DNA from 4 places in the Pantoea sp. LS15 genome. Region 3 is predicted to be linked to each of the others. Evidence: predicted binding sites of a transcription regulator. Region 3 holds the regulator's gene; each other region holds the start of a gene.
What was found. Region 3 encodes PurR, which represses purine synthesis genes. Its sites were predicted from a motif close to CANGCAAACGTTTGCNTG; they were not measured.

Region 1 (5,190 bases), on a different contig from region 3:
TTTACGGGCCGTAAGTAATCCATAGATGCAAATGTCAGATTGCGATGCGCCTGGTAGGGCGCGGCTGGTAACAAAGCCTTACAGGCGCATATGAAAAACCTCCGGCTATGCCGGAGGATATTTATTTTGCCCCGTACATTATCGTGACGACAAAATCATGTCTTTTACTGATATTTAAGTCGGTTTCACGTTAAATTCTAATTATTGGTGTTTTCAGTTGGCAGCACAGAGCAAGGCTGGTTAATCTGAAAACGGTTTACATCATTTTAACGTAAGAGAATAACTATGCATGATGCACAGATCCGTGTCGCGATTGCGGGCGCGGGTGGACGTATGGGCCGTCAGCTGATTCAGGCGGCGCTACAGATGGATGGTGTGGCGCTGGGTGCGGCCCTGGAGCGTGAAGGTTCCTCACTTCTTGGTGCCGACGCAGGTGAGCTGGCAGGTGCGGGAAAGACGGGCGTTACCGTCCAGAGCAGTCTTGACGCGGTTAAAGATGACTTCGATGTATTCATCGACTTTACCCGTCCGGAAGGGACGCTGACGCATCTGGCGTTTTGCCGCGAGCACGGCAAGGGAATGGTCATCGGTACTACCGGTTTTGACGACGCAGGTAAGCAGGCTATTCAGGACGCATCAAAAGAAATTGCGATTGTTTTTGCTGCGAACTTTAGTGTGGGCGTAAACGTCATGCTCAAGCTGCTGGAGAAAGCGGCGAAGGTGATGGGCAACTATACCGACATTGAGATTGTTGAAGCGCACCACCGTTACAAAGTTGATGCGCCATCAGGTACGGCGCTGGCAATGGGCGAAGCGATTGCTCATGCACTTGATAAAGATTTAAAAGATTGCGCGGTCTATACCCGCGAAGGTTACACCGGCGAACGCGTGCCGGGAACCATTGGCTTCGCAACCGTGCGAGCGGGTGACATCGTCGGCGAACATACCGCGATGTTCGCCGATATTGGCGAGCGTGTTGAAATTACGCATAAAGCCTCCAGCCGTATGACATTTGCAAATGGTGCCGTACGTTCTGCTTTGTGGTTAAAAGGCAAGGAAAATGGTCTTTTTGATATGCGAGATGTGCTGGATCTTAACAATTTGTAAGGTTTATTACCCATCGTGATGTGGTTATTGCAGTCGTAATTACTTGATTGCATAGGGCAATAATTTATTGCCCTTTTATTTTTCTTATTTCGCCATTTATTTCGCTTATTACTTTTAAAAGTAAGTCTATTGCTCTATTTTTTCGTTGCTAAAATGTAAATTTTGACCATCTGGTCTACTTTTTATTACTCCCTTGCCAGATTTATCATTAAACTTGTCGCGCAAGCGTTTTCCGTGGTGATTTACCTGATCTTTTTGTCGGTTAAGCTATCTTCTGCGCACCAGGCTTGCAAAAGAACAAACAAAATATCCGTTTTAAGTTGACTTTTACCCACCAAATCTCCAGAATGCCGCCGTTTGCCAAAAATCCGCTGGCAACACATTTGCATTGATCCATGACATGGTTATGCATTAATATGCAAATAAAGTGAGTGAATATTCTCTGGAGGGTGTTTTGATTAAGTCAGCGCTATTGGTTCTGGAAGACGGAACCCAGTTTATCGGTCGGGCCATAGGGGCAACAGGTTCGGCGGTTGGGGAAGTCGTTTTCAATACTTCAATGACCGGTTATCAAGAAATCCTCACTGATCCTTCCTATTCTCGCCAAATCGTTACTCTTACTTATCCTCATATTGGCAATGTCGGCACCAATGCGGCTGACGAAGAATCCTCTCAGGTACATGCGCAAGGTCTGGTCATTCGTGACCTGCCGCTGATTGCCAGCAACTTCCGCAATACCGAAGACCTCTCTTCTTACCTGAAGCGCCATAACATTGTGGCGATTGCCGATATTGATACCCGTAAGTTAACGCGTCTGCTGCGCGAGAAAGGTGCACAAAACGGCTGCATCATTGCAGGTGATAACCTGGATGCGGCCCTGGCGCTGGAAAAAGCGAAAGCCTTCCCGGGCCTGAACGGCATGGACCTGGCGAAAGAAGTGACTACCGCTGAAGCCTACAGCTGGACGCAGGGTAGCTGGACGCTGGAAGGCGACCTGCCGGAAGCGAAAAAAGAGAGCGAGCTGCCGTTCCACGTGGTGGCCTACGATTTCGGCGCCAAGCGCAATATCCTGCGCATGCTGGTTGACCGCGGTTGCCGTCTGACCGTCGTGCCTGCACAAACCTCTGCGGAAGAGGTTCTGAAGATGAACCCGGACGGTATCTTCCTCTCGAACGGCCCGGGTGACCCGGCTCCGTGCGATTACGCTATCAACGCCATTAAATCTTTCCTGGAAACCGATATCCCGGTCTTCGGTATCTGCCTCGGACATCAGCTGTTGGCGCTGGCGAGCGGTGCGAACACCGTTAAGATGAAATTCGGTCACCACGGTGGTAACCACCCGGTGAAAGATATCGACAACAACACGGTGATGATCACCGCGCAGAACCACGGTTTTGCTGTCGATGAAGCGTCAATGCCGTCTAACCTGCGAGTGACGCATAAATCACTGTTCGATGGCACCCTGCAGGGTATCCACCGTACCGATAAGCCTGCATTCAGCTTCCAGGGCCACCCGGAAGCCAGCCCGGGCCCGCACGATGCCGCGCCGCTGTTCGATCACTTCATCGAACTTATCGAGCAATACCGTAAGACCGCTAAATAATCAGGAGCTGAGAAGACAATGCCAAAACGTACAGACATAAAAAGCATCCTGATCCTTGGTGCTGGCCCGATCGTGATCGGCCAGGCCTGCGAATTTGACTACTCCGGTGCGCAGGCGTGTAAAGCCCTGCGTGAAGAGGGCTACCGCGTCATTCTGGTGAACTCTAACCCGGCAACCATCATGACCGACCCGGAAATGGCTGATGCAACTTACATCGAGCCGATTCACTGGGAAGTGGTGCGTAAAATCATCGAGAAAGAGCGTCCGGACGCGGTGCTGCCAACTATGGGCGGCCAGACGGCGCTGAACTGTGCGCTGGAGCTGGAGCGTCAGGGTGTGCTTGCCGAGTTCGGCGTAACCATGATTGGTGCGACCGCCGACGCGATTGATAAAGCAGAAGACCGTCGTCGCTTCGACGTGGCGATGAAAAAAATCGGCCTCGACACCGCGCGTTCCGGTATTGCACACAACATGGAAGAAGCGCTGGCCGTGGCGGCCGACGTGGGTTATCCGTGTATCATTCGTCCTTCCTTCACCATGGGCGGCACCGGCGGCGGTATCGCGTACAACCGTGAAGAGTTCGAAGAGATTTGCGAACGCGGTCTGGACCTTTCCCCAACCAAAGAGTTGCTGATTGATGAATCGCTGATTGGCTGGAAAGAGTACGAGATGGAAGTGGTGCGTGATAAAAACGACAACTGCATCATCGTCTGCTCCATCGAAAACTTCGATGCGATGGGTATCCACACCGGTGACTCCATCACCGTGGCGCCTGCCCAGACCCTGACCGACAAAGAGTATCAAATCATGCGTAACGCCTCGATGGCGGTACTGCGTGAAATCGGCGTGGAAACCGGTGGTTCTAACGTGCAGTTCTCGGTGAACCCGAAAACCGGCCGCCTGATTGTTATCGAAATGAACCCGCGTGTATCCCGTTCCTCGGCGTTGGCTTCTAAAGCCACCGGCTTCCCGATTGCGAAAGTAGCGGCGAAACTGGCGGTGGGTTACACCCTCGACGAGCTGATGAACGACATCACCGGCGGCCGCACCCCTGCGTCCTTCGAACCGTCTATCGACTACGTTGTGACGAAAATTCCTCGCTTCAACTTCGAGAAATTCGCCGGCGCGAACGACCGTCTGACCACTCAGATGAAATCAGTCGGTGAAGTGATGGCGATTGGCCGCACCCAGCAGGAATCCCTGCAGAAAGCACTGCGTGGCCTGGAAGTGGGCGCGACCGGCTTTGACCCGAAAGTGAGCCTGGACGACCCGGAAGCACTGACAAAAATTCGCCGCGAGCTGAAAGACGCGGGCGCAGAGCGTATCTGGTATATCGCCGATGCTTTCCGCGCAGGCCTGTCTGTGGACGGCGTCTTCAACCTGACCAACATCGACCGCTGGTTCCTGGTGCAGATTGAAGAGCTGGTGCGTCTGGAAGAGAAAGTGGCGGATCTGGGCATCAACGGTCTGGACGCTGACTTCCTGCGCGTGCTGAAGCGTAAAGGCTTCGCCGATGCGCGTCTGGCTAAGCTGGCGGGCGTGCGCGAAGCGGAAATCCGTAAGCTGCGTGACCAGTTCAACCTGCACCCGGTTTACAAGCGTGTCGACACCTGTGCGGCAGAATTCTCTACCGATACTGCGTACATGTACTCCACGTATGAAGATGAGTGCGAAGCGAACCCGTCAGTCGACCGCGACAAAATTATGGTACTGGGCGGTGGCCCAAACCGTATCGGCCAGGGCATCGAGTTCGATTACTGCTGCGTTCACGCTTCTCTGGCGCTGCGTGAAGACGGTTACGAAACCATTATGGTTAACTGTAACCCGGAAACCGTATCGACTGACTACGACACCTCTGACCGTCTGTACTTTGAGCCGGTAACACTGGAAGACGTGCTGGAAATCGTGCGTATCGAGAAGCCAAAAGGCGTTATCGTGCAGTACGGCGGCCAGACCCCGCTGAAGCTGGCGCGCGCGCTGGAAGCAGCAGGTGTACCGGTTATCGGTACCAGCCCGGATGCGATTGACCGTGCCGAAGACCGTGAGCGTTTCCAGCAGGCGGTTGACCGTCTGAAACTGAAACAGCCGGCAAACGCCACTGTAACTGCGATTGAACAGGCCGTTGAGAAGGCGAAAGAGATTGGCTACCCACTGGTGGTGCGTCCTTCCTACGTACTGGGCGGCCGCGCGATGGAAATCGTTTATGACGAAGCTGACCTGCGTCGCTACTTCCAGACTGCGGTAAGCGTCTCTAACGATGCGCCAGTGCTGCTCGACCGCTTCCTGGACGATGCTGTAGAAGTGGACGTTGACGCTATCTGCGACGGCGAAATGGTGCTGATTGGCGGCATCATGGAGCATATCGAGCAGGCTGGCGTTCACTCTGGTGACTCCGCCTGTTCTCTGCCAGCGTACACCCTGAGCCAGGAGATTCAGGATGTAATGCGCCAGCAGGTACAGAAGCTGGCCTTCGAGCTGCA
Region 2 (5,190 bases), on a different contig from region 3:
CGGTAGATACCGACGACGCTGATACGCGCGCTTGGCACGTGCTCCAGCACACCTTCCATCATGCCAAGACCGGCACGCAGAATAGGCACAACGGTAATTTTCTTACCTTTGATCTGTTCAACCTGCACCGGGCCGTTCCAGCCTTCGATGGTGACTTTTTCCGTTTCCAGATCAGAGGTTGCTTCGTAGGTCAGCAGGCTGCCCACTTCAGAAGCCAGTTCGCGAAAACGCTTCGTGCTGATGTCATGCTCACGCATCAGGCCCAACTTGTGTTTAACGAGTGGGTGTTTCACTTCCACAATCTTCATTCTCTTTCTCCTCTGAGGTGGCATCCGCAAAAAAATCGCGGGATTATACCGCTTTTTTCGGATTAGGCCATACCCATCTAGCTTGACGTACATCAAGCAAAAACAAAAAAACCGGAGGCTGGGCTCCGGCTTGAGTGCGGGGTTCTGCCCGGTGGCGCTGCGCTTACGCGGGCCTACGTGTAGTGTAGGTCGGGTAAGCGCTAGCGCCACCCGACAATTACAGGTTATCGCCGTTGCTCGCAATCACCTGCTTATACCAGTCGAACGACTTTTTCTTACTGCGGTTCAGCGTGCCATTGCCTTCGTTATCTTTATCGACAAAGATAAAGCCATAGCGTTTTTTCATTTCGCCCGTACCCGCAGAAACGAGGTCGATACAACCCCACGGGGTATACCCCATCAGATCAACACCATCCTCAACCACCGCTTTTTTCATTTCACGGATGTGTGCTGCCAGGTAGTCAATGCGGTACTGGTCGTTCACCGTACCGTCGCTCTCCTGCACATCAATAGCCCCAAAACCGTTCTCAACGATGAACAGCGGCAACTGGTAGTGATCCCAGAACCAGTTCAGGGAATAGCGCAGCCCCACCGGATCGATCTGCCAGCCCCAGTCGGATTTCTGCACATATGGGTTGGAGACCAGGCTCTTGCTCTCGTCATAATCCAGCTGCGGGTTATCCGCTGTCGCCTGCGTGGCGAAGGACATGTAATAGCTGAAACCGATGTAATCCACACAGCCCTGCTTCAGTGCGGCTTTATCTTCTTCGGTTATATCCAGCGCAAAGCCACGACGCTCAAAGTAGTTGAGCAGGTGCTGTGGATACTTGCCGCGTACGTGAACGTCTGTGAACCAGTAGCGACGATGCATGGCGTTCATCGCCATCATCATGTCGTCCGGGGCACAGGTCAGCGGATAAATCGGGCACATGGCAATCATGCAGCCGATTTGCAGCGACGGGTTAATCTCACGCCCCGCTTTTACCGCCAGTGCACTGGCCACCAGCTCATAGTGCGCGGCCTGGAACATCACCGGCTCACGGTCTTCGCCCGACTCATACTTCAACCCGGAGTTGGTAAACGGCGCAAAGTCTTCGTGGAAGTTCGCCTGGTTGTTGATCTCGTTAAAGGTCATCCAGTACTTCACTTTGTGTTGATAGCGCTGGAAAACTACTTTTGAGAAACGGACAAAGAAATCGATCAGTTTACGGTTACGCCAGCCGCCGTATTCGGTGACCAGATGGAACGGCATCTCGAAGTGCGAGAGCGTGATGACCGGCTCGATGCCATGCTTCAGGCACTCGTCGAACAGATCGTCATAGAATTTCAGGCCAGCTTCGTTAGGCTCCAGCTCATCCCCTTTCGGGAAGATCCGCGTCCATGCAATCGAGGTGCGGAAGCATTTGAACCCTAATTCAGCAAAGAGTTTGATGTCCTCTTTATAGCGGTGATAGAAGTCGATGGCTTCGTGGTTAGGGTAATTTTTCCCCGGCAAGACGCCCTGGGTGATTTCACGCGGCACGCCGTGCGCGCCCGCAGTCATGACATCGGCAACGCTAACGCCTTTTCCACCCTCTTTCCAGCCCCCTTCCAGTTGATGCGCCGCAACCGCACCACCCCACAGAAAACCTTCTTTAAATCCTGACATTCTCTTTCCCTCATTCTGCGTTATTTTCTGCAAAAACAAATACAGAAACCGGTTTCAGTTGAATGATGTGCAAAGGTGATTCCTGTTGCAAGGAGAAAACCGAAACCGGTTTCATTTTCGTGAACAGACTCAAGTTTGGACACATTGGCAGGCCGCACAGAAAAAAAAATCGTCTCACCGAGAATAGGCTCGCAAACGTTTGCCTGGACTGTTAGAATTGCGCCGATTTTTCTTACTAGCTATGCAATCGCGTGGGGACTTGAGCCGTGACCAACAAAACTTCTCTCAGCTACAAAGATGCCGGTGTTGATATTGACGCAGGTAATGCGCTGGTTGACCGAATCAAAGGTGTGGTGAAAAAAACCCGCCGCCCGGAAGTGATGGGTGGTCTGGGTGGATTCGGCGCACTGTGCGCGCTGCCGCAAAAATATCGTGAACCTGTTCTGGTCTCGGGTACTGATGGTGTAGGTACAAAACTGCGCCTGGCGATGGATTTAAAACGTCATGACACGATCGGTATCGATCTGGTCGCGATGTGTGTGAACGACCTGGTCGTTCAGGGTGCTGAACCGCTGTTCTTCCTCGATTATTACGCAACCGGGAAACTGGACGTTGATACCGCAGCCAGCGTGATTAACGGTATTGCCGAAGGGTGTCTGCAGTCAGGCTGTGCACTGGTCGGCGGTGAAACCGCAGAAATGCCAGGCATGTACCACGGCGAAGATTATGACGTCGCTGGTTTCTGCGTCGGCGTGGTAGAAAAATCAGAAATTATCGACGGCAGCAAAGTGGCTGATGGTGATGTCCTGATCGCACTGGCTTCCAGCGGCCCGCACTCTAACGGCTACTCTCTGGTACGTAAAATCCTCGAAGTCAGCGGTTGCGACCCACAGACCACTGAACTGGATGGCAAACCGCTTGCCGATCACCTGCTGGCTCCAACCCGCATTTACGTGAAAAACGTGCTGGAACTGATCGAGAACGTTGACGTTCATGCGATTGCCCACCTGACCGGTGGCGGCTTCTGGGAAAATATCCCGCGCGTTCTGCCGGACAACACCCAGGCAGTCATTGACGAATCTTCATGGCAGTGGCCGGCCGTCTTTAACTGGCTGCAGACTGCAGGCAACGTCAGCTCTCACGAAATGTACCGCACCTTTAACTGCGGCGTGGGCATGATTATCGCCCTGCCGGCAAGCGAAGCAGATAAAGCGGTTAAACTGCTGACAGAGAAAGGTGAAAACACGTGGAAAATCGGTACTATTAAAGCTTCCGATTCCGAACAACGTGTGGTCATTGAATGAAAAACATCGTGGTGCTCATTTCCGGTAACGGAAGCAATTTGCAGGCAATAATTGACGCCTGCAAACAGAAGAAGATCAATGGCACCATTCGGGCAGTATTCAGCAACAAGGCCGACGCGTTCGGCCTTGAGCGCGCCCGGGAAGCAAGTATTCCCGCGCACGCGCTGGAAGCCAGCCAGTTCGCCGGGCGTGAAGCCTTTGACCGCGAGCTGGTTCAGGAAATAGATGCCTACGCGCCTGATGTCGTAGTGCTGGCGGGGTATATGCGTATCCTGAGCCCGGCTTTTGTTGAGCACTATGCCGGACGTCTGCTGAATATCCACCCTTCTCTGCTACCGAAGTATCCTGGTCTGCACACCCATCGTCAGGTTCTGGAAAACGGCGATGAAGAGCATGGTACCTCCGTGCATTTCGTTACCGACGAACTGGATGGTGGCCCGGTGATCCTGCAGGCGAAAGTGCCGGTCTTTGAAGGTGATAACGAAGAAGACGTGACCGAACGCGTACAGGTCCAGGAACATGCCATTTATCCGCTGGTGGTAAGCTGGTTTGTCGACGGGCGTCTGGAGATGCGCGACGGCGCTGCCTGGCTCGACGGCGTGAAGTTACCCCCGCAGGGTTATGCGGCCGAAGAGTAGTGTGTTATGTCGGGTGGCGCTACGCCTACCCGACTTACAAATTGCATTACCCGATATTCCCTTCTCCAACCCTCTAAAATCCCCAACAAAAAAAATAACTGTCATACTTTTCTGGCACTGTTGGACATATCGTGGAAATGCTCGCCATAATAAGGACGAGACGGATTTACCACGTCCTGTGATTGAACTGGAGTGTGAGCTGTAATGGGTCAGGAAAAGTTATATATCGAGAAAGAGCTAAGCTGGTTAGCATTCAACGAACGTGTACTCCAGGAAGCGGCTGACAAAAGTAACCCGCTGATCGAGCGCATGCGTTTTTTGGGTATTTACTCCAACAACCTGGATGAGTTCTACAAGGTTCGTTTTGCCGAACTGAAACGGCGAATCATCATCAGCGAAGAACAGGGCCTAAACTCTCACTCGCGCCATCTGCTGGGCAAAATCCAGTCCCGCGTGTTGAAAGCCGATCAGGAATTTGACGGCCTGTATAACGAACTGCTGCTGGAAATGGCACGCAATCAAATCTTCCTGATTAACGAACGGCAGCTTTCCGTTAACCAACAAAACTGGCTGCGCCATTACTTCAAACAGTATCTGCGCCAGCACATTACCCCGATTCTGATCAACCGCGAAACCGACCTGGTACAGTTCCTGAAAGATGACTACACCTACCTGGCGGTGGAAATTATCCGCGGCGAATCGATCCGCTACGCGCTGCTTGAGATCCCGTCCGATAAGGTACCGCGCTTTGTGAACCTGCCGCCGGAAACCCCGCGCAGACGCAAGCCGATGATCCTGCTTGATAACATTCTGCGTTACTGTCTGGACGACATCTTCAAAGGCTTCTTCGATTACGATGCGTTAAACGCCTATTCCATGAAGATGACCCGTGACGCCGAATATGACCTGGTGCACGAGATGGAAGCCAGCCTGATGGAGCTGATGTCTTCCAGCCTGAAACAGCGTTTGACGGCCGAGCCGGTGCGCTTCGTTTATCAGCGTGACATGCCAGACGCCATGGTTGAAATGCTGCGCGAAAAACTGACGATTTCCCGCTATGACTCCATTGTACCGGGCGGTCGCTACCACAACTTTAAAGACTTTATTGGCTTCCCGAACGTCGGCAAAGCCAATCTGGTCAACAAACCGCTGCCGCGGTTACGTCATATCTGGTTCGATAAGTTCCGCAACGGATTCGATGCCATCCGCGAACGTGATGTCCTGCTCTACTATCCGTATCACACGTTTGAACACGTGCTGGAACTGCTGCGCCAGGCCTCTTTCGACCCGAA
Region 3 (5,190 bases):
CGGGACCAGTTATCGTCCGGAACGCTGACTTCTTCTATACACGATGAACTCATAGCTTCTCCATCACCCTGATGTGATCAGAACCTTCAAACAGCGTAGACGCTTTTTTTGGTTTGTGAGAAATCTCACGGTAAATACCGCGAGGCTAATATCCGACGTAGAACAGAGGAAGGGAGATAACCCTTGCCGAAATGCCTTCCATGGTAAAACGGGAGCACTCCGGCTCCCGTTAACACTTAATATTTATCGTATTTAATCGAACCAAATTTAGTATAGGCCTCAAAATTTGGTGATTCAATAAAAAATTCTTAGCAACCTAATCACTGGAAGTTAACATAATTTCCGGCGCGATTACGCATGCGACGTTTCAACCGGGGTGCTGTCACTCAGCTCACGCTGTGCGGCAGCCTGCATACGGTAGCCCACAAAGGCCAGCACAACAGTCACCAGCATCACGGTGGTGGTGGTCAGGAGCGGTGTGGCAATCAGCGCAGAGACCACCAGACTTGCCAGGAAGCACAGACCCAACTGCAGGGTGTTCTGCAGCGCAGCCGCGCGACCCGTCGCCTGTGGGAACGGACGTAATGCTTGCGCCACAACGATAGGGTAGATTGCCCCGTTAACGACGGCCATCACGCAGAATGGCATTAAAATTTCTACCAGACCGGTGCCCGGGATAAAACCAACAGCCCATGTCCCGATAACGCTCAATGCATACAGCACCAGCAGCCACGGCAGCATCTGCTGACCTTCCCATTTCTGCAGTGCCGCACGACAGCCGTACCCGCCCACCAGGAATGCGATGGTTTGCGGAACGTAGCTCAGGCCAATCGCCGCCGGGCTGTACCCCATATCGTGCAGAATAAATGGCGAACCGGTCAGCCATGCGAAGAAGCTCGCCGAGCAGGCGGCATAAATCAGGACATTACCGCGATACGCTTTGGCACTCAGCAACGAGGTAAAGGTAATGGGCTTTGCATCCGCATGCGCTTCTTTTTTATGCGCAGGTTTGAGCGCGAATGCCGGCAGCATGAGTACCAGTGTGATGGCAAACAACGTGGCAAAGATAGCCTGCCACTCGAAATGCACCAGGATCCAGCTGCCCAGGAGCGGGGCGAGGGCAGGTGAAAGCCCTACCAGCGGCATAATGGTGGCGAAAATCCGGTTGGTGCGGTTGGCTGGGTAGTAGTCAGTAACAAGGGCCTGCCAGGTCACCGCTGCCGCACAGACGCCGACGGCCTGCACAAAGCGCAGCACCAGCAACCAGGTCGCATCGCGTACCCATAACATACCCAGGCAGCTGGCGGCAAAAATGCCCAGGCCCAGTAACAGAACCGGTTTACGGCCAAAACGATCTGATAGCGGCCCCCAAAGTAGCTGCGCGAAGGCGAAACCGGCGAGGAACAAACTCAGGCTGGCGCTGATGGCCGCGGCTGGGGTTTGCAAATCTTCCTGCATAGCGGCGAAAGCCGGCAGGTACATATCAGTGGCCAAAAAGCCCAGCACGCTTAAGCCGCCGAGCCAGACTAAAAAACCATTCCTGGGTTGCATTGTTTTATTCTCCTGAGGAGGCAGGTATACATTGGCGCTGAGTGTAGGGAGTGCAAAGCGGCTTGTGAAACGCTAATATTTGGTGGTTGCATTCAAATTTTTTGCAGGCAGAAAATGTGGTCAGATTATTCTCTTGAAGTAGTCGATGCTGTCGCGCGTAACGGCAGCTTCAGTGGAGCGGCGCAGGAGTTACACCGCGTCCCTTCAGCTATCAGCTACACGGTGCGTCAGCTGGAGGAGTGGCTGGCGGTTCCGCTGTTTGAACGGCGACATAGGGATGTGGAATTAACGCCCGCTGGCGCGTGGTTTTTGAAAGAAGGGCGTTCTGTTATCAAAAAAATGCAGATCACCCGCGAACAGTGTCAACAGATCGCTAACGGCTGGCGGGGGCATCTTTCCATCGCGGTGGATAATATCGTCAAACCCGAGCGTACCCGGCAAATGATTGTCGATTTCTATCGTCATTTTTCTGACGTCGAATTGCGGGTGTCACAGGAGGTGTTCAACGGTGTCTGGGATGCTCTGGCGGACGGAAGGGCGGAGATGGCCATTGGTGCCACGCAGGCGATCCCTGTCGGGGGTCGGTACGCTTTTCGTGATATGGGAATGCTGAGCTGGAAATGCGTGGTGGCAAGTGATCATCCGCTGGCGACTCTGGAAGGACCATTGAGCGACGATACGCTACGCAACTGGCCGTCGCTGGTACTGGAGGATACGTCCCGTTCATTACCCAAGCGTATCACCTGGCTTCTGGACAACCAGCGGCGGGTGGTTGCCCCCGACTGGGAATCGTCGGCGACGTGTCTCAGTGCTGGTTTGTGTGTCGCGATGGTACCCGTTCATTTTGCGCGGCCGCGAATTGATGCCGGAGAATGGGTTGAACTGACACTGGAGAACCCATTCCCGGATGCGGCCTGCTGCCTCACCTGGCAGCAAAATGATGTCTCACCTGCGATGGCCTGGTTACTGGATTATCTGGGAGACAGCGAAACGCTAAACCGGGAGTGGTTACGGGAGCCAGGTTAACTGGCCCCGTTAAGAGATTACCGGCGATAGTCGCGGAACGGACCATCGGCAACAGAGCGGCGTTCAATAAGACGCGGGTGAACTTCAATGGACTGCGACTCTTCACGTTTGTTGACGATCCTGTCCATCAGCATATTGAAGGCGGTTTCACCCAGTGAATCTTTCGGCTGGTGGATGGTCGTTAATGCCGGCGTAAAGAAGCGCGCATTACGCACGTTGTCATACCCGATCACAGAAATATCCTGCGGTACACGCAGACCCAGCTCATCGGCCGCACAGAGGGCACCCATTGCCATGATGTCGCCCCCGCAGAAAACGGCGGTCGGACGGTGCTGCTGGGAGACGATCTGCTGCATAGCGCGGTAGCCCGACTCCGGTTCAAAGTCGCCCTGCACGATCCAGTTTTCCGGCACGGTGATCAACGCTTCTTCCATCGCTTTCATAAACCCAGCCAGACGACCTGCACCGGTGTTGCGCTCCAGTGGACCCGGGATCACGCCGATCTCGCGGTGACCGCGTTCAATCAGGTAACGACCCGCCATATAACCGCCTTCAAAGGCGTTATCGATCACGGAATCGGTGAAGTCCGCGCGGGCTTCACCCCAGTCCATCACCACCATTGGGATATGGCGATACTCTTCCAGCATCGACAGCACAGATTCCGGATACTCGGAACACATCACCAGCAGACCATCAACACGCTTTTGAGCCATCATCGACAGGTAAGCTCGCTGTTTTTCAATGCTGTTCCACGCGTTGCCCAGAATCAGGGTATAGCCTTTCTGGAAGCAGTTTTTTTCTACTGCCTCAATAATCTCGGCAAAATAGGCCGCTTCACTGCTGGTCGCCAGCAAACCAATAGACTTGGTGTGATTAACCTTGAGGCTTCGCGCAACCGCACTTGGCGAATAGTGCAGCTCTTTGATGGCTGCCCAGACGGCATTGCGCGTCTCTTCCGCCACAAAACGGGTCTTGTTAATTACATGTGATACGGTTGTAGTGGAAACGTTTGCGCGTTTTGCTACATCTTTAATTGTTGCCATTAAATGTCACTCCAGACCATATCCTAAACTCCTGAAAAACTTGAAGGTAAACGTTTGCCTTCTCTCACCCTTATCACGCAATTTTGAATTGCGACACGCCGGGAAAACGACACAGGACGTCAGGAGGGGGTCAATGGCCGGTACGCTAATAAATTTAGCGTGGAATTTTGTCCTATCTTGATGAAAAGGGGAAGAGGTAAAGTGGTTATCCGTTTAAATCCAGGAAGATTTTTGACGTAAATTGTGCAAAAATGAGCAAGCTCACTTTTCGTGGGGGGATTAAAAGGAGAAAAATTGATGAGTTCCGATCTGAAGTTTTCGCTGTTCACCACCGTTATTGTGCTGGCTTTGATTGTCGCAGCGGGTCTGACGGCCGCACTGCACTGATTTACGCGGAGGGAGAGTCTTCTCCCTCCCGATTCCCCGGATTGTTACTTCTCTGGCAAAAATCTTTTGCTATTTTGTTAACTTCTCATTTTTTGTGATTGATGTCATGCTTTCCGCTTCTTTGTTCTGTGTCACCACATGACACGGCATCCGGAGTTGACGTATGAAAATCAATTTTCCCCTGCTGGCCCTGGCGATTGGCGCTTTTGGGATTGGCACCACTGAATTCTCCCCAATGGGTTTACTGCCAGTTATTGCCAGAGGCGTGGATGTCTCGATCCCTGCCGCAGGGATGTTAATCAGCGCCTACGCTATTGGCGTGATGGTTGGGGCACCGCTGATGACGCTTCTGCTTTCGCACCGCGCGCGCCGCAATGCGCTGATTTTCCTGATGGCGATTTTCACTCTGGGCAATGTGCTTTCCGCCATTTCGCCGGACTACACCACCCTGATGTTGTCACGCATTCTGACCAGCCTTAACCACGGCGCGTTCTTTGGATTGGGGTCGGTTGTTGCAGCAAGCGTGGTGCCAAAACACAAGCAGGCGAGTGCCGTGGCCACCATGTTTATGGGGCTAACCATTGCCAACATTGGCGGCGTACCTGCCGCGACGTGGCTGGGGGAAGTGATTGGCTGGCGTATGTCCTTCCTGGCGACTGCCGGGCTGGGTGTGATCGCGATGGTGGCACTGTTCTTCTCCCTGCCGAAAGGCAGTGCGGGGGAACGTCCTGACGTGCGTAAAGAGTTATCTGTGCTGGTACGCCCGCAGGTGCTCTCGGCGCTGCTGACTACCGTGTTGGGGGCAGGGGCGATGTTTACCCTCTATACCTACATTTCTCCCGTGCTTCACGACATCACTCACGCGACACCGATCTTTATCACTGCGATGCTGGTGCTGATTGGCGTGGGCTTCTCGATTGGTAACTATCTGGGTGGGAAATTTGCCGACCGTTCCGTAAGCGGGACGTTGAAGGGCTTCTTAACCCTGCTGATTGTCATCATGATTGCTATTCCGTGGCTGGCACGTAATGAGTTCGGAGCAGCCATTGCGATGGTCGTCTGGGGAGCAGCCACCTTTGCTGTGGTTCCACCGCTACAGATGCGCGTGATGCGTGTCGCCCATGAGGCACCGGGTCTTTCGTCTTCAGTGAATATTGGCGCGTTCAATCTCGGTAATGCGCTC
Region 4 (5,190 bases), on a different contig from region 3:
TAGGTGAAATAACTGAGCGCCAGCCAGCGCGTGGAATGCAAGACCATGAATCCCTCCCGAAATCGAGGCCATAGTCTGGCGAGAATATAAAAATTAAGCAAGTCGATAGCCCGCTATAAATTAACGAAAAATTAACATAATGTGCAGTCGTCTGGCTTATGGCAGGGAATGAAAATGTGTATTACGTTTAAATTACTCCACTTGCAGAGGTATTTCTGCCATGAACTCACTTCGTTATTTCGATTTCGGTCAGTCGCGTCACCTGTTGCTGTTGATTGGCCGCATCGCACTTGTCGTGCTGTTTATTATCTTTGGCTATCCGAAACTCACAGGGTTTAGCGGCACCGTGCAATATATGACCTCGCTGGGTACACCGATGCCCATGCTGGCGGCCATTATTGCGGTGGTGATGGAAGTACCCGCCGCTATTCTGATCGTGCTGGGTTTTTTCACCCGTCCTCTCGCCGTCCTGTTTGTGTTCTACACGCTGGGAACCGCGGTAATAGGCCATCACTACTGGGATATGACCGGTGATGCGGTCATACCGAATATGATTAACTTCTACAAGAATGTCAGTATTGCTGGTGCCTTTATTCTGCTGGCGATAGTCGGGCCTGGTGCCATTTCCCTTGACCGACGTTGAGCCATAAAAAAAGGCCGCAAGCGCGGCCTTTTTTATTTCTGCAAAGCAGAGGAATTATGCGTATACCGGGAAGCGTGCGCAGATATCCAGAACTTTACCTTTAACGCGCTCGATAACCGCTTCGTCATTGATATTGTCCAGAACGTCACACATCCAGCCAGCCAGCTCTTTTACTTCCGCTTCTTTAAAGCCACGGCGAGTCACTGCTGGTGAACCGATACGGATACCGGAGGTCACAAACGGGCTCTTCGGATCGTTTGGTACGCTGTTTTTGTTCACGGTGATGTTGGCGCGGCCCAGGGCAGCGTCAGCTTCTTTACCGGTCAGGTTTTTATCAACCAGATCCAGCAGGAACAGGTGGTTTTCAGTACCACCGGAGACCACTTTGTAGCCACGGTTCAGGAACACTTCCACCATCGCTTTGGCGTTTTTGGCAACCTGCTGCTGGTAAACCTTGAACTCTGGCTCCATCGCTTCTTTCAGCGCCACCGCTTTCGCCGCGATAACGTGCATCAGAGGGCCGCCCTGCGCGCTTGGGAACACAGCAGAGTTCAGTTTTTTGTACAACTCTTCATCACCGCCTTTCGCCAGGATCAGGCCACCGCGAGGACCCGCCAGAGTTTTGTGGGTGGTGGTGGTCACAACGTGAGCGTGAGGAACCGGGTTCGGGTAAACGCCTGCGGCAATCAGACCCGCAACGTGCGCCATGTCTACGAACAGGTAAGCACCGATGCTGTCTGCGATTTCACGCATTTTTGCCCAGTCAACGATTCCGGAGTAAGCAGAGAAACCGCCGATGATCATTTTCGGTTTATGGGTCTGCGCCTGCTTCGCCATGTCTTCGTAGTCAATTTTACCGGACTCATCAATACCGTAAGGAATGATGTTGTACAGTTTGCCGGAGAAGTTAACCGGGGAGCCGTGAGTCAGGTGGCCGCCCTGCGCCAGGTTCATACCCAGAACGGTATCACCCGGTTGCAGCAGCGCGGTGTAGACCGCGAAGTTAGCCTGAGAGCCAGAGTGCGGCTGCACGTTAGCGTAGTCAGCGCCAAAGAGTTCTTTCGCACGGTCAATAGCCAGTTGCTCAACGATATCAACGTACTCGCAACCACCGTAGTAACGCTTACCCGGATAACCTTCAGCATATTTGTTGGTCAGCTGAGAGCCCTGTGCCTGCATTACGCGCGGGCTGGTGTAGTTTTCGGAGGCGATCAGTTCGATGTGCTCTTCCTGACGTACTTTTTCCTGCTCCATAGCCTGCCACAGTTCGGCATCATAATCGGCAATGTTCATTTCACGCTTTAACATCCGCATCTCCTGACTCAGCTAACAAGTAAATTTTGGCCTGAAAAGGCAGTCCTGTTGGACGACGGGCAACAGTATAACTGAATAGTTCTGTGATAACAGGTCTTGACAAACGATTTTACGCAAACGTTTTCCTTCACGCCACGCAAGGGTTTGAGGAATAAAGCTCTCAACATTTTCAACCGATTTCTTTTCAGGTTTGTGATGCATATTTTTCATGTTGCAAAGAACCATTTACAACGCAGGGGTATTTTTTATAAGATGCATTTAAAATACATCATTAAAGTATCATCAAAAGGACGCGCTCATGCTCGACGCTCAAACCATCGCTACTGTAAAAGCCACTATTCCCCTGCTGGTAGAAACCGGCCCTAAACTCACTGCCCATTTCTACGATCGTATGTTCACGCACAACCCGGAGCTCAAAGAGATTTTCAACATGAGCAACCAGCGTAACGGCGATCAGCGCGAAGCCCTGTTCAATGCTATCGCGGCTTATGCCAGCAATATTGAAAACCTGGCAGCGCTGCTGCCTGCGGTGGAAAAAATCGCGCAGAAACATACCAGCTTCCAGATCAAACCGGAGCAGTACAACATCGTTGGCGGCCATCTGTTAGCGACCCTGGACGAAATGTTCAGTCCGGGTCAGGAGGTACTGGACGCGTGGGGTAAAGCCTACGGCGTGCTGGCAAACGTATTCATCAACCGTGAAGCGCAAATCTACAGCGAAAACGCCAGTAAGAACGGTGGCTGGGAAGGTACGCGCGCGTTCCGTATCGTTGAGAAAACGCCGCGCAGCCAGCTTATTACCAGCTTTGAATTTGAGCCGGTTGATGGTCAGCCGGTAGCGGATTATCAGCCAGGACAGTACCTTGGCGTCTGGCTGAAACCTGAAGGTTTCCCGCATCAGGAAATTCGCCAGTACTCCCTGACCCGCAAACCTGACGGTAAACGTTACCGTATCGCAGTGAAACGTGAAGAAGGCGGTCAGGTTTCAAACTGGTTGCACAACGAAGCCAGCGTGGGTGACGTGGTACATCTGGCCGCACCTGCTGGTGATTTCTTTATGGCCGTTGAAACGCATACCCCGGTCACACTGATCTCTGCGGGTGTCGGCCAAACGCCAATGCTGGCGATGCTCGATACACTGGCGAAAGCAAACCACACCGCACAGGTAAACTGGTTCCACGCCGCCGAGAACGGTGATGTGCATGCCTTTTCGGATGAAGTAAAAACGCTGGGGGCGACCCTGCCACGCTTTACCGCGCATACCTGGTATCGCCAGCCTGATGAAGATGACCGTCAGAATGCACGATTCGACAGCGAGGGCTTGATGGATTTGAGTAAACACGAGAGCCTGTTCAGCAATCCAGAGATGCAATTCTGGCTCTGCGGCCCAGTCGCTTTTATGCAGTTTGCCGCCAGACAGCTAGTTACGCTGGGGATCAAATCTGAAAACATTCATTACGAGTGTTTCGGGCCTCATAAAGTGCTGTAAACCGACCAATTCCTCTCAGGATGCTGTATTTAGCGGCATCCTTTTTTTCTTTCATCTTCAACATTGAGTCTTGTGGCTTATCAATAATGAGTTTGTCATTCATGTTATGATTTTTCTTTTCCCTTTTCCGCTTGGGGACGCTTTTTTATGCAACAACCTGTTGTACGCGTTGGCGAGTGGCGAGTTACGCCGTCCATAAATCAAATTAGTCGGCAAGGTCGCCAACTGACGCTTGAACCACGCTTAATTGATCTTTTGGTGTATTTCGCCAGTCATCCTGATGAAGTCCTGAGCCGGGATGAAATCATTGATAACATCTGGATGCGCAATATTGTCACCAGTCATGTGGTTACCCAGAGCATTTCAGAACTCCGTAAATGGCTGAAAGACGGTGATGAACAGAGTCCAGAATACATCACCACTGTGCCAAAGAGGGGCTACAAGCTCACCGCGCCGGTGGTCTGGATGACTGAAGAAAGCGCCGACAGTGGGCCATCCACTCTCATAACCTCACCAGAAACGACACCTGCCGGGCAGGTCAACACGCTGCCTGAACCGGTAACAGCGTCCGCTCCCTCATTATTCAGACAGGCGCGGAAAAAAGTCGACCGGCGAAATCGTGTCGCCTCCTTCTGGACCTGGCTACTCTTTCTGTTGTCACTTGGCGCGTTGATTGCGCTGGTTATAATGTCGCTTATCAATTCTCACCCACCGGTGACCAAAACACGTCTGCTACTCAATCCACGCGATATAGATGTACGTTTTGAACGCGGTATCTCTTGCAATAAATGGTCTTCTCAACAGTCCTACGCCATCGGCCTGGGAAACCTGATTACCTCGTCACTGAACACATATTCCACCTTTATGGTGCATGACAAAACCAACTACAACGTGACAGAACCCAGTAGTTCAGGGAAAACACTCACCATCAAATTCGTTAATCAACGTCATTACCGGGCACAGCAATGTTTTATGTCTGTATTGCTGGTCGATAATGCAGACAGTTCTGTCATGCTGGACAAGCGCTATTTTATTACCGACAACACACTATTATCAGTACAGGAAGATCTCCTCCATAGTCTCTCCGCCGTGTTGACGCAGCCCTGGCCACCTCGTATGCAGGCACAACTTGCCCAGTTCCGCAATTCGCAAAGCCTGTCGTTGGCGCAGTACTACCAGGCTGACCAGTTGATTATGGAAGGTGATGTCGTGTCATTAAATAAAGCCAGCGAGTTACTCAGCGTCGTCGCAAAAGACGCACCTGACTTTATCAATGCGCTGCTGGAAAAAGTACTGGTGGATGTACTACGACATTCACAGCAACAGTTCAATGAACCTCAACTTACCGCGCTGAATAATGAGCTGAGTAAAATCGCGCAACTTCCCGGCATTGAGGAATCAGCAACGTGGTATCAAATACAGACTATCAATGGATTAAGTAAAGGTGATATTGACAATGCATACAGGAACATTAACAAAAGTATTGAACTCGAAATGTCCTGGCTAAATTATGTGTTACTGGGAAAGATCTATGAGATGAAGGGTGATAATCGTCTGGCGGCTGATGCTTATATTACAGCATTTAACTTAAGGCCTGGTGAAAACACTCTCTACTGGATTGAGAATGGCGTTTTCCAGACTTCCATTAAAAAAGCGGCCCCTTATTTAAAAACGTTTCTTGCACAAGAGTAGAAAGCGCCCTCTGAATGCGTTAATGAATTTATTCAGCAAGTAGTAAAAATGT

Region 1: the regulator PurR is predicted to act here: its motif matches at 1,326-1,343, upstream of carA (glutamine-hydrolyzing carbamoyl-phosphate synthase small subunit).
Region 2: the regulator PurR is predicted to act here: its motif matches at 2,145-2,162, upstream of purM (phosphoribosylformylglycinamidine cyclo-ligase).
Region 4: the regulator PurR is predicted to act here: its motif matches at 2,068-2,085, upstream of glyA (serine hydroxymethyltransferase).

What each region holds. Positions count from the first base shown of each region.
Region 1 covers NZ_JAAVXA010000009.1:2-5,191, forward strand. The annotation lists gene dapB (4-hydroxy-tetrahydrodipicolinate reductase) at 286-1,107, shown strand; gene carA (glutamine-hydrolyzing carbamoyl-phosphate synthase small subunit) at 1,562-2,710, shown strand; gene carB (carbamoyl-phosphate synthase large subunit) at 2,729-5,190, shown strand, end outside.
Region 2 covers NZ_JAAVXA010000002.1:120,228-125,417, reverse strand. The annotation lists gene upp (uracil phosphoribosyltransferase) at 1-308, opposite strand, end outside; gene HED65_RS04005 (6-phospho-beta-glucosidase) at 526-1,956, opposite strand; gene purM (phosphoribosylformylglycinamidine cyclo-ligase) at 2,223-3,260, shown strand; gene purN (phosphoribosylglycinamide formyltransferase) at 3,257-3,898, shown strand; gene ppk1 (polyphosphate kinase 1) at 4,103-5,190, shown strand, end outside.
Region 3 covers NZ_JAAVXA010000012.1:82,432-87,621, forward strand. The annotation lists gene cfa (cyclopropane fatty acyl phospholipid synthase) at 1-53, opposite strand, end outside; gene punC (purine nucleoside transporter PunC) at 352-1,551, opposite strand; gene punR (DNA-binding transcriptional activator PunR) at 1,666-2,577, shown strand; gene purR (HTH-type transcriptional repressor PurR) at 2,595-3,620, opposite strand; gene cydH (cytochrome bd-I oxidase subunit CydH) at 3,918-4,007, shown strand; gene HED65_RS16955 (MFS transporter) at 4,171-5,190, shown strand, end outside.
Region 4 covers NZ_JAAVXA010000002.1:44,211-49,400, reverse strand. The annotation lists gene HED65_RS03690 (3-phenylpropionate MFS transporter) at 1-47, opposite strand, end outside; gene HED65_RS03685 (DoxX family protein) at 221-643, shown strand; gene glyA (serine hydroxymethyltransferase) at 698-1,951, opposite strand; gene hmpA (NO-inducible flavohemoprotein) at 2,256-3,446, shown strand; gene cadC (lysine decarboxylation/transport transcriptional activator CadC) at 3,594-5,138, shown strand.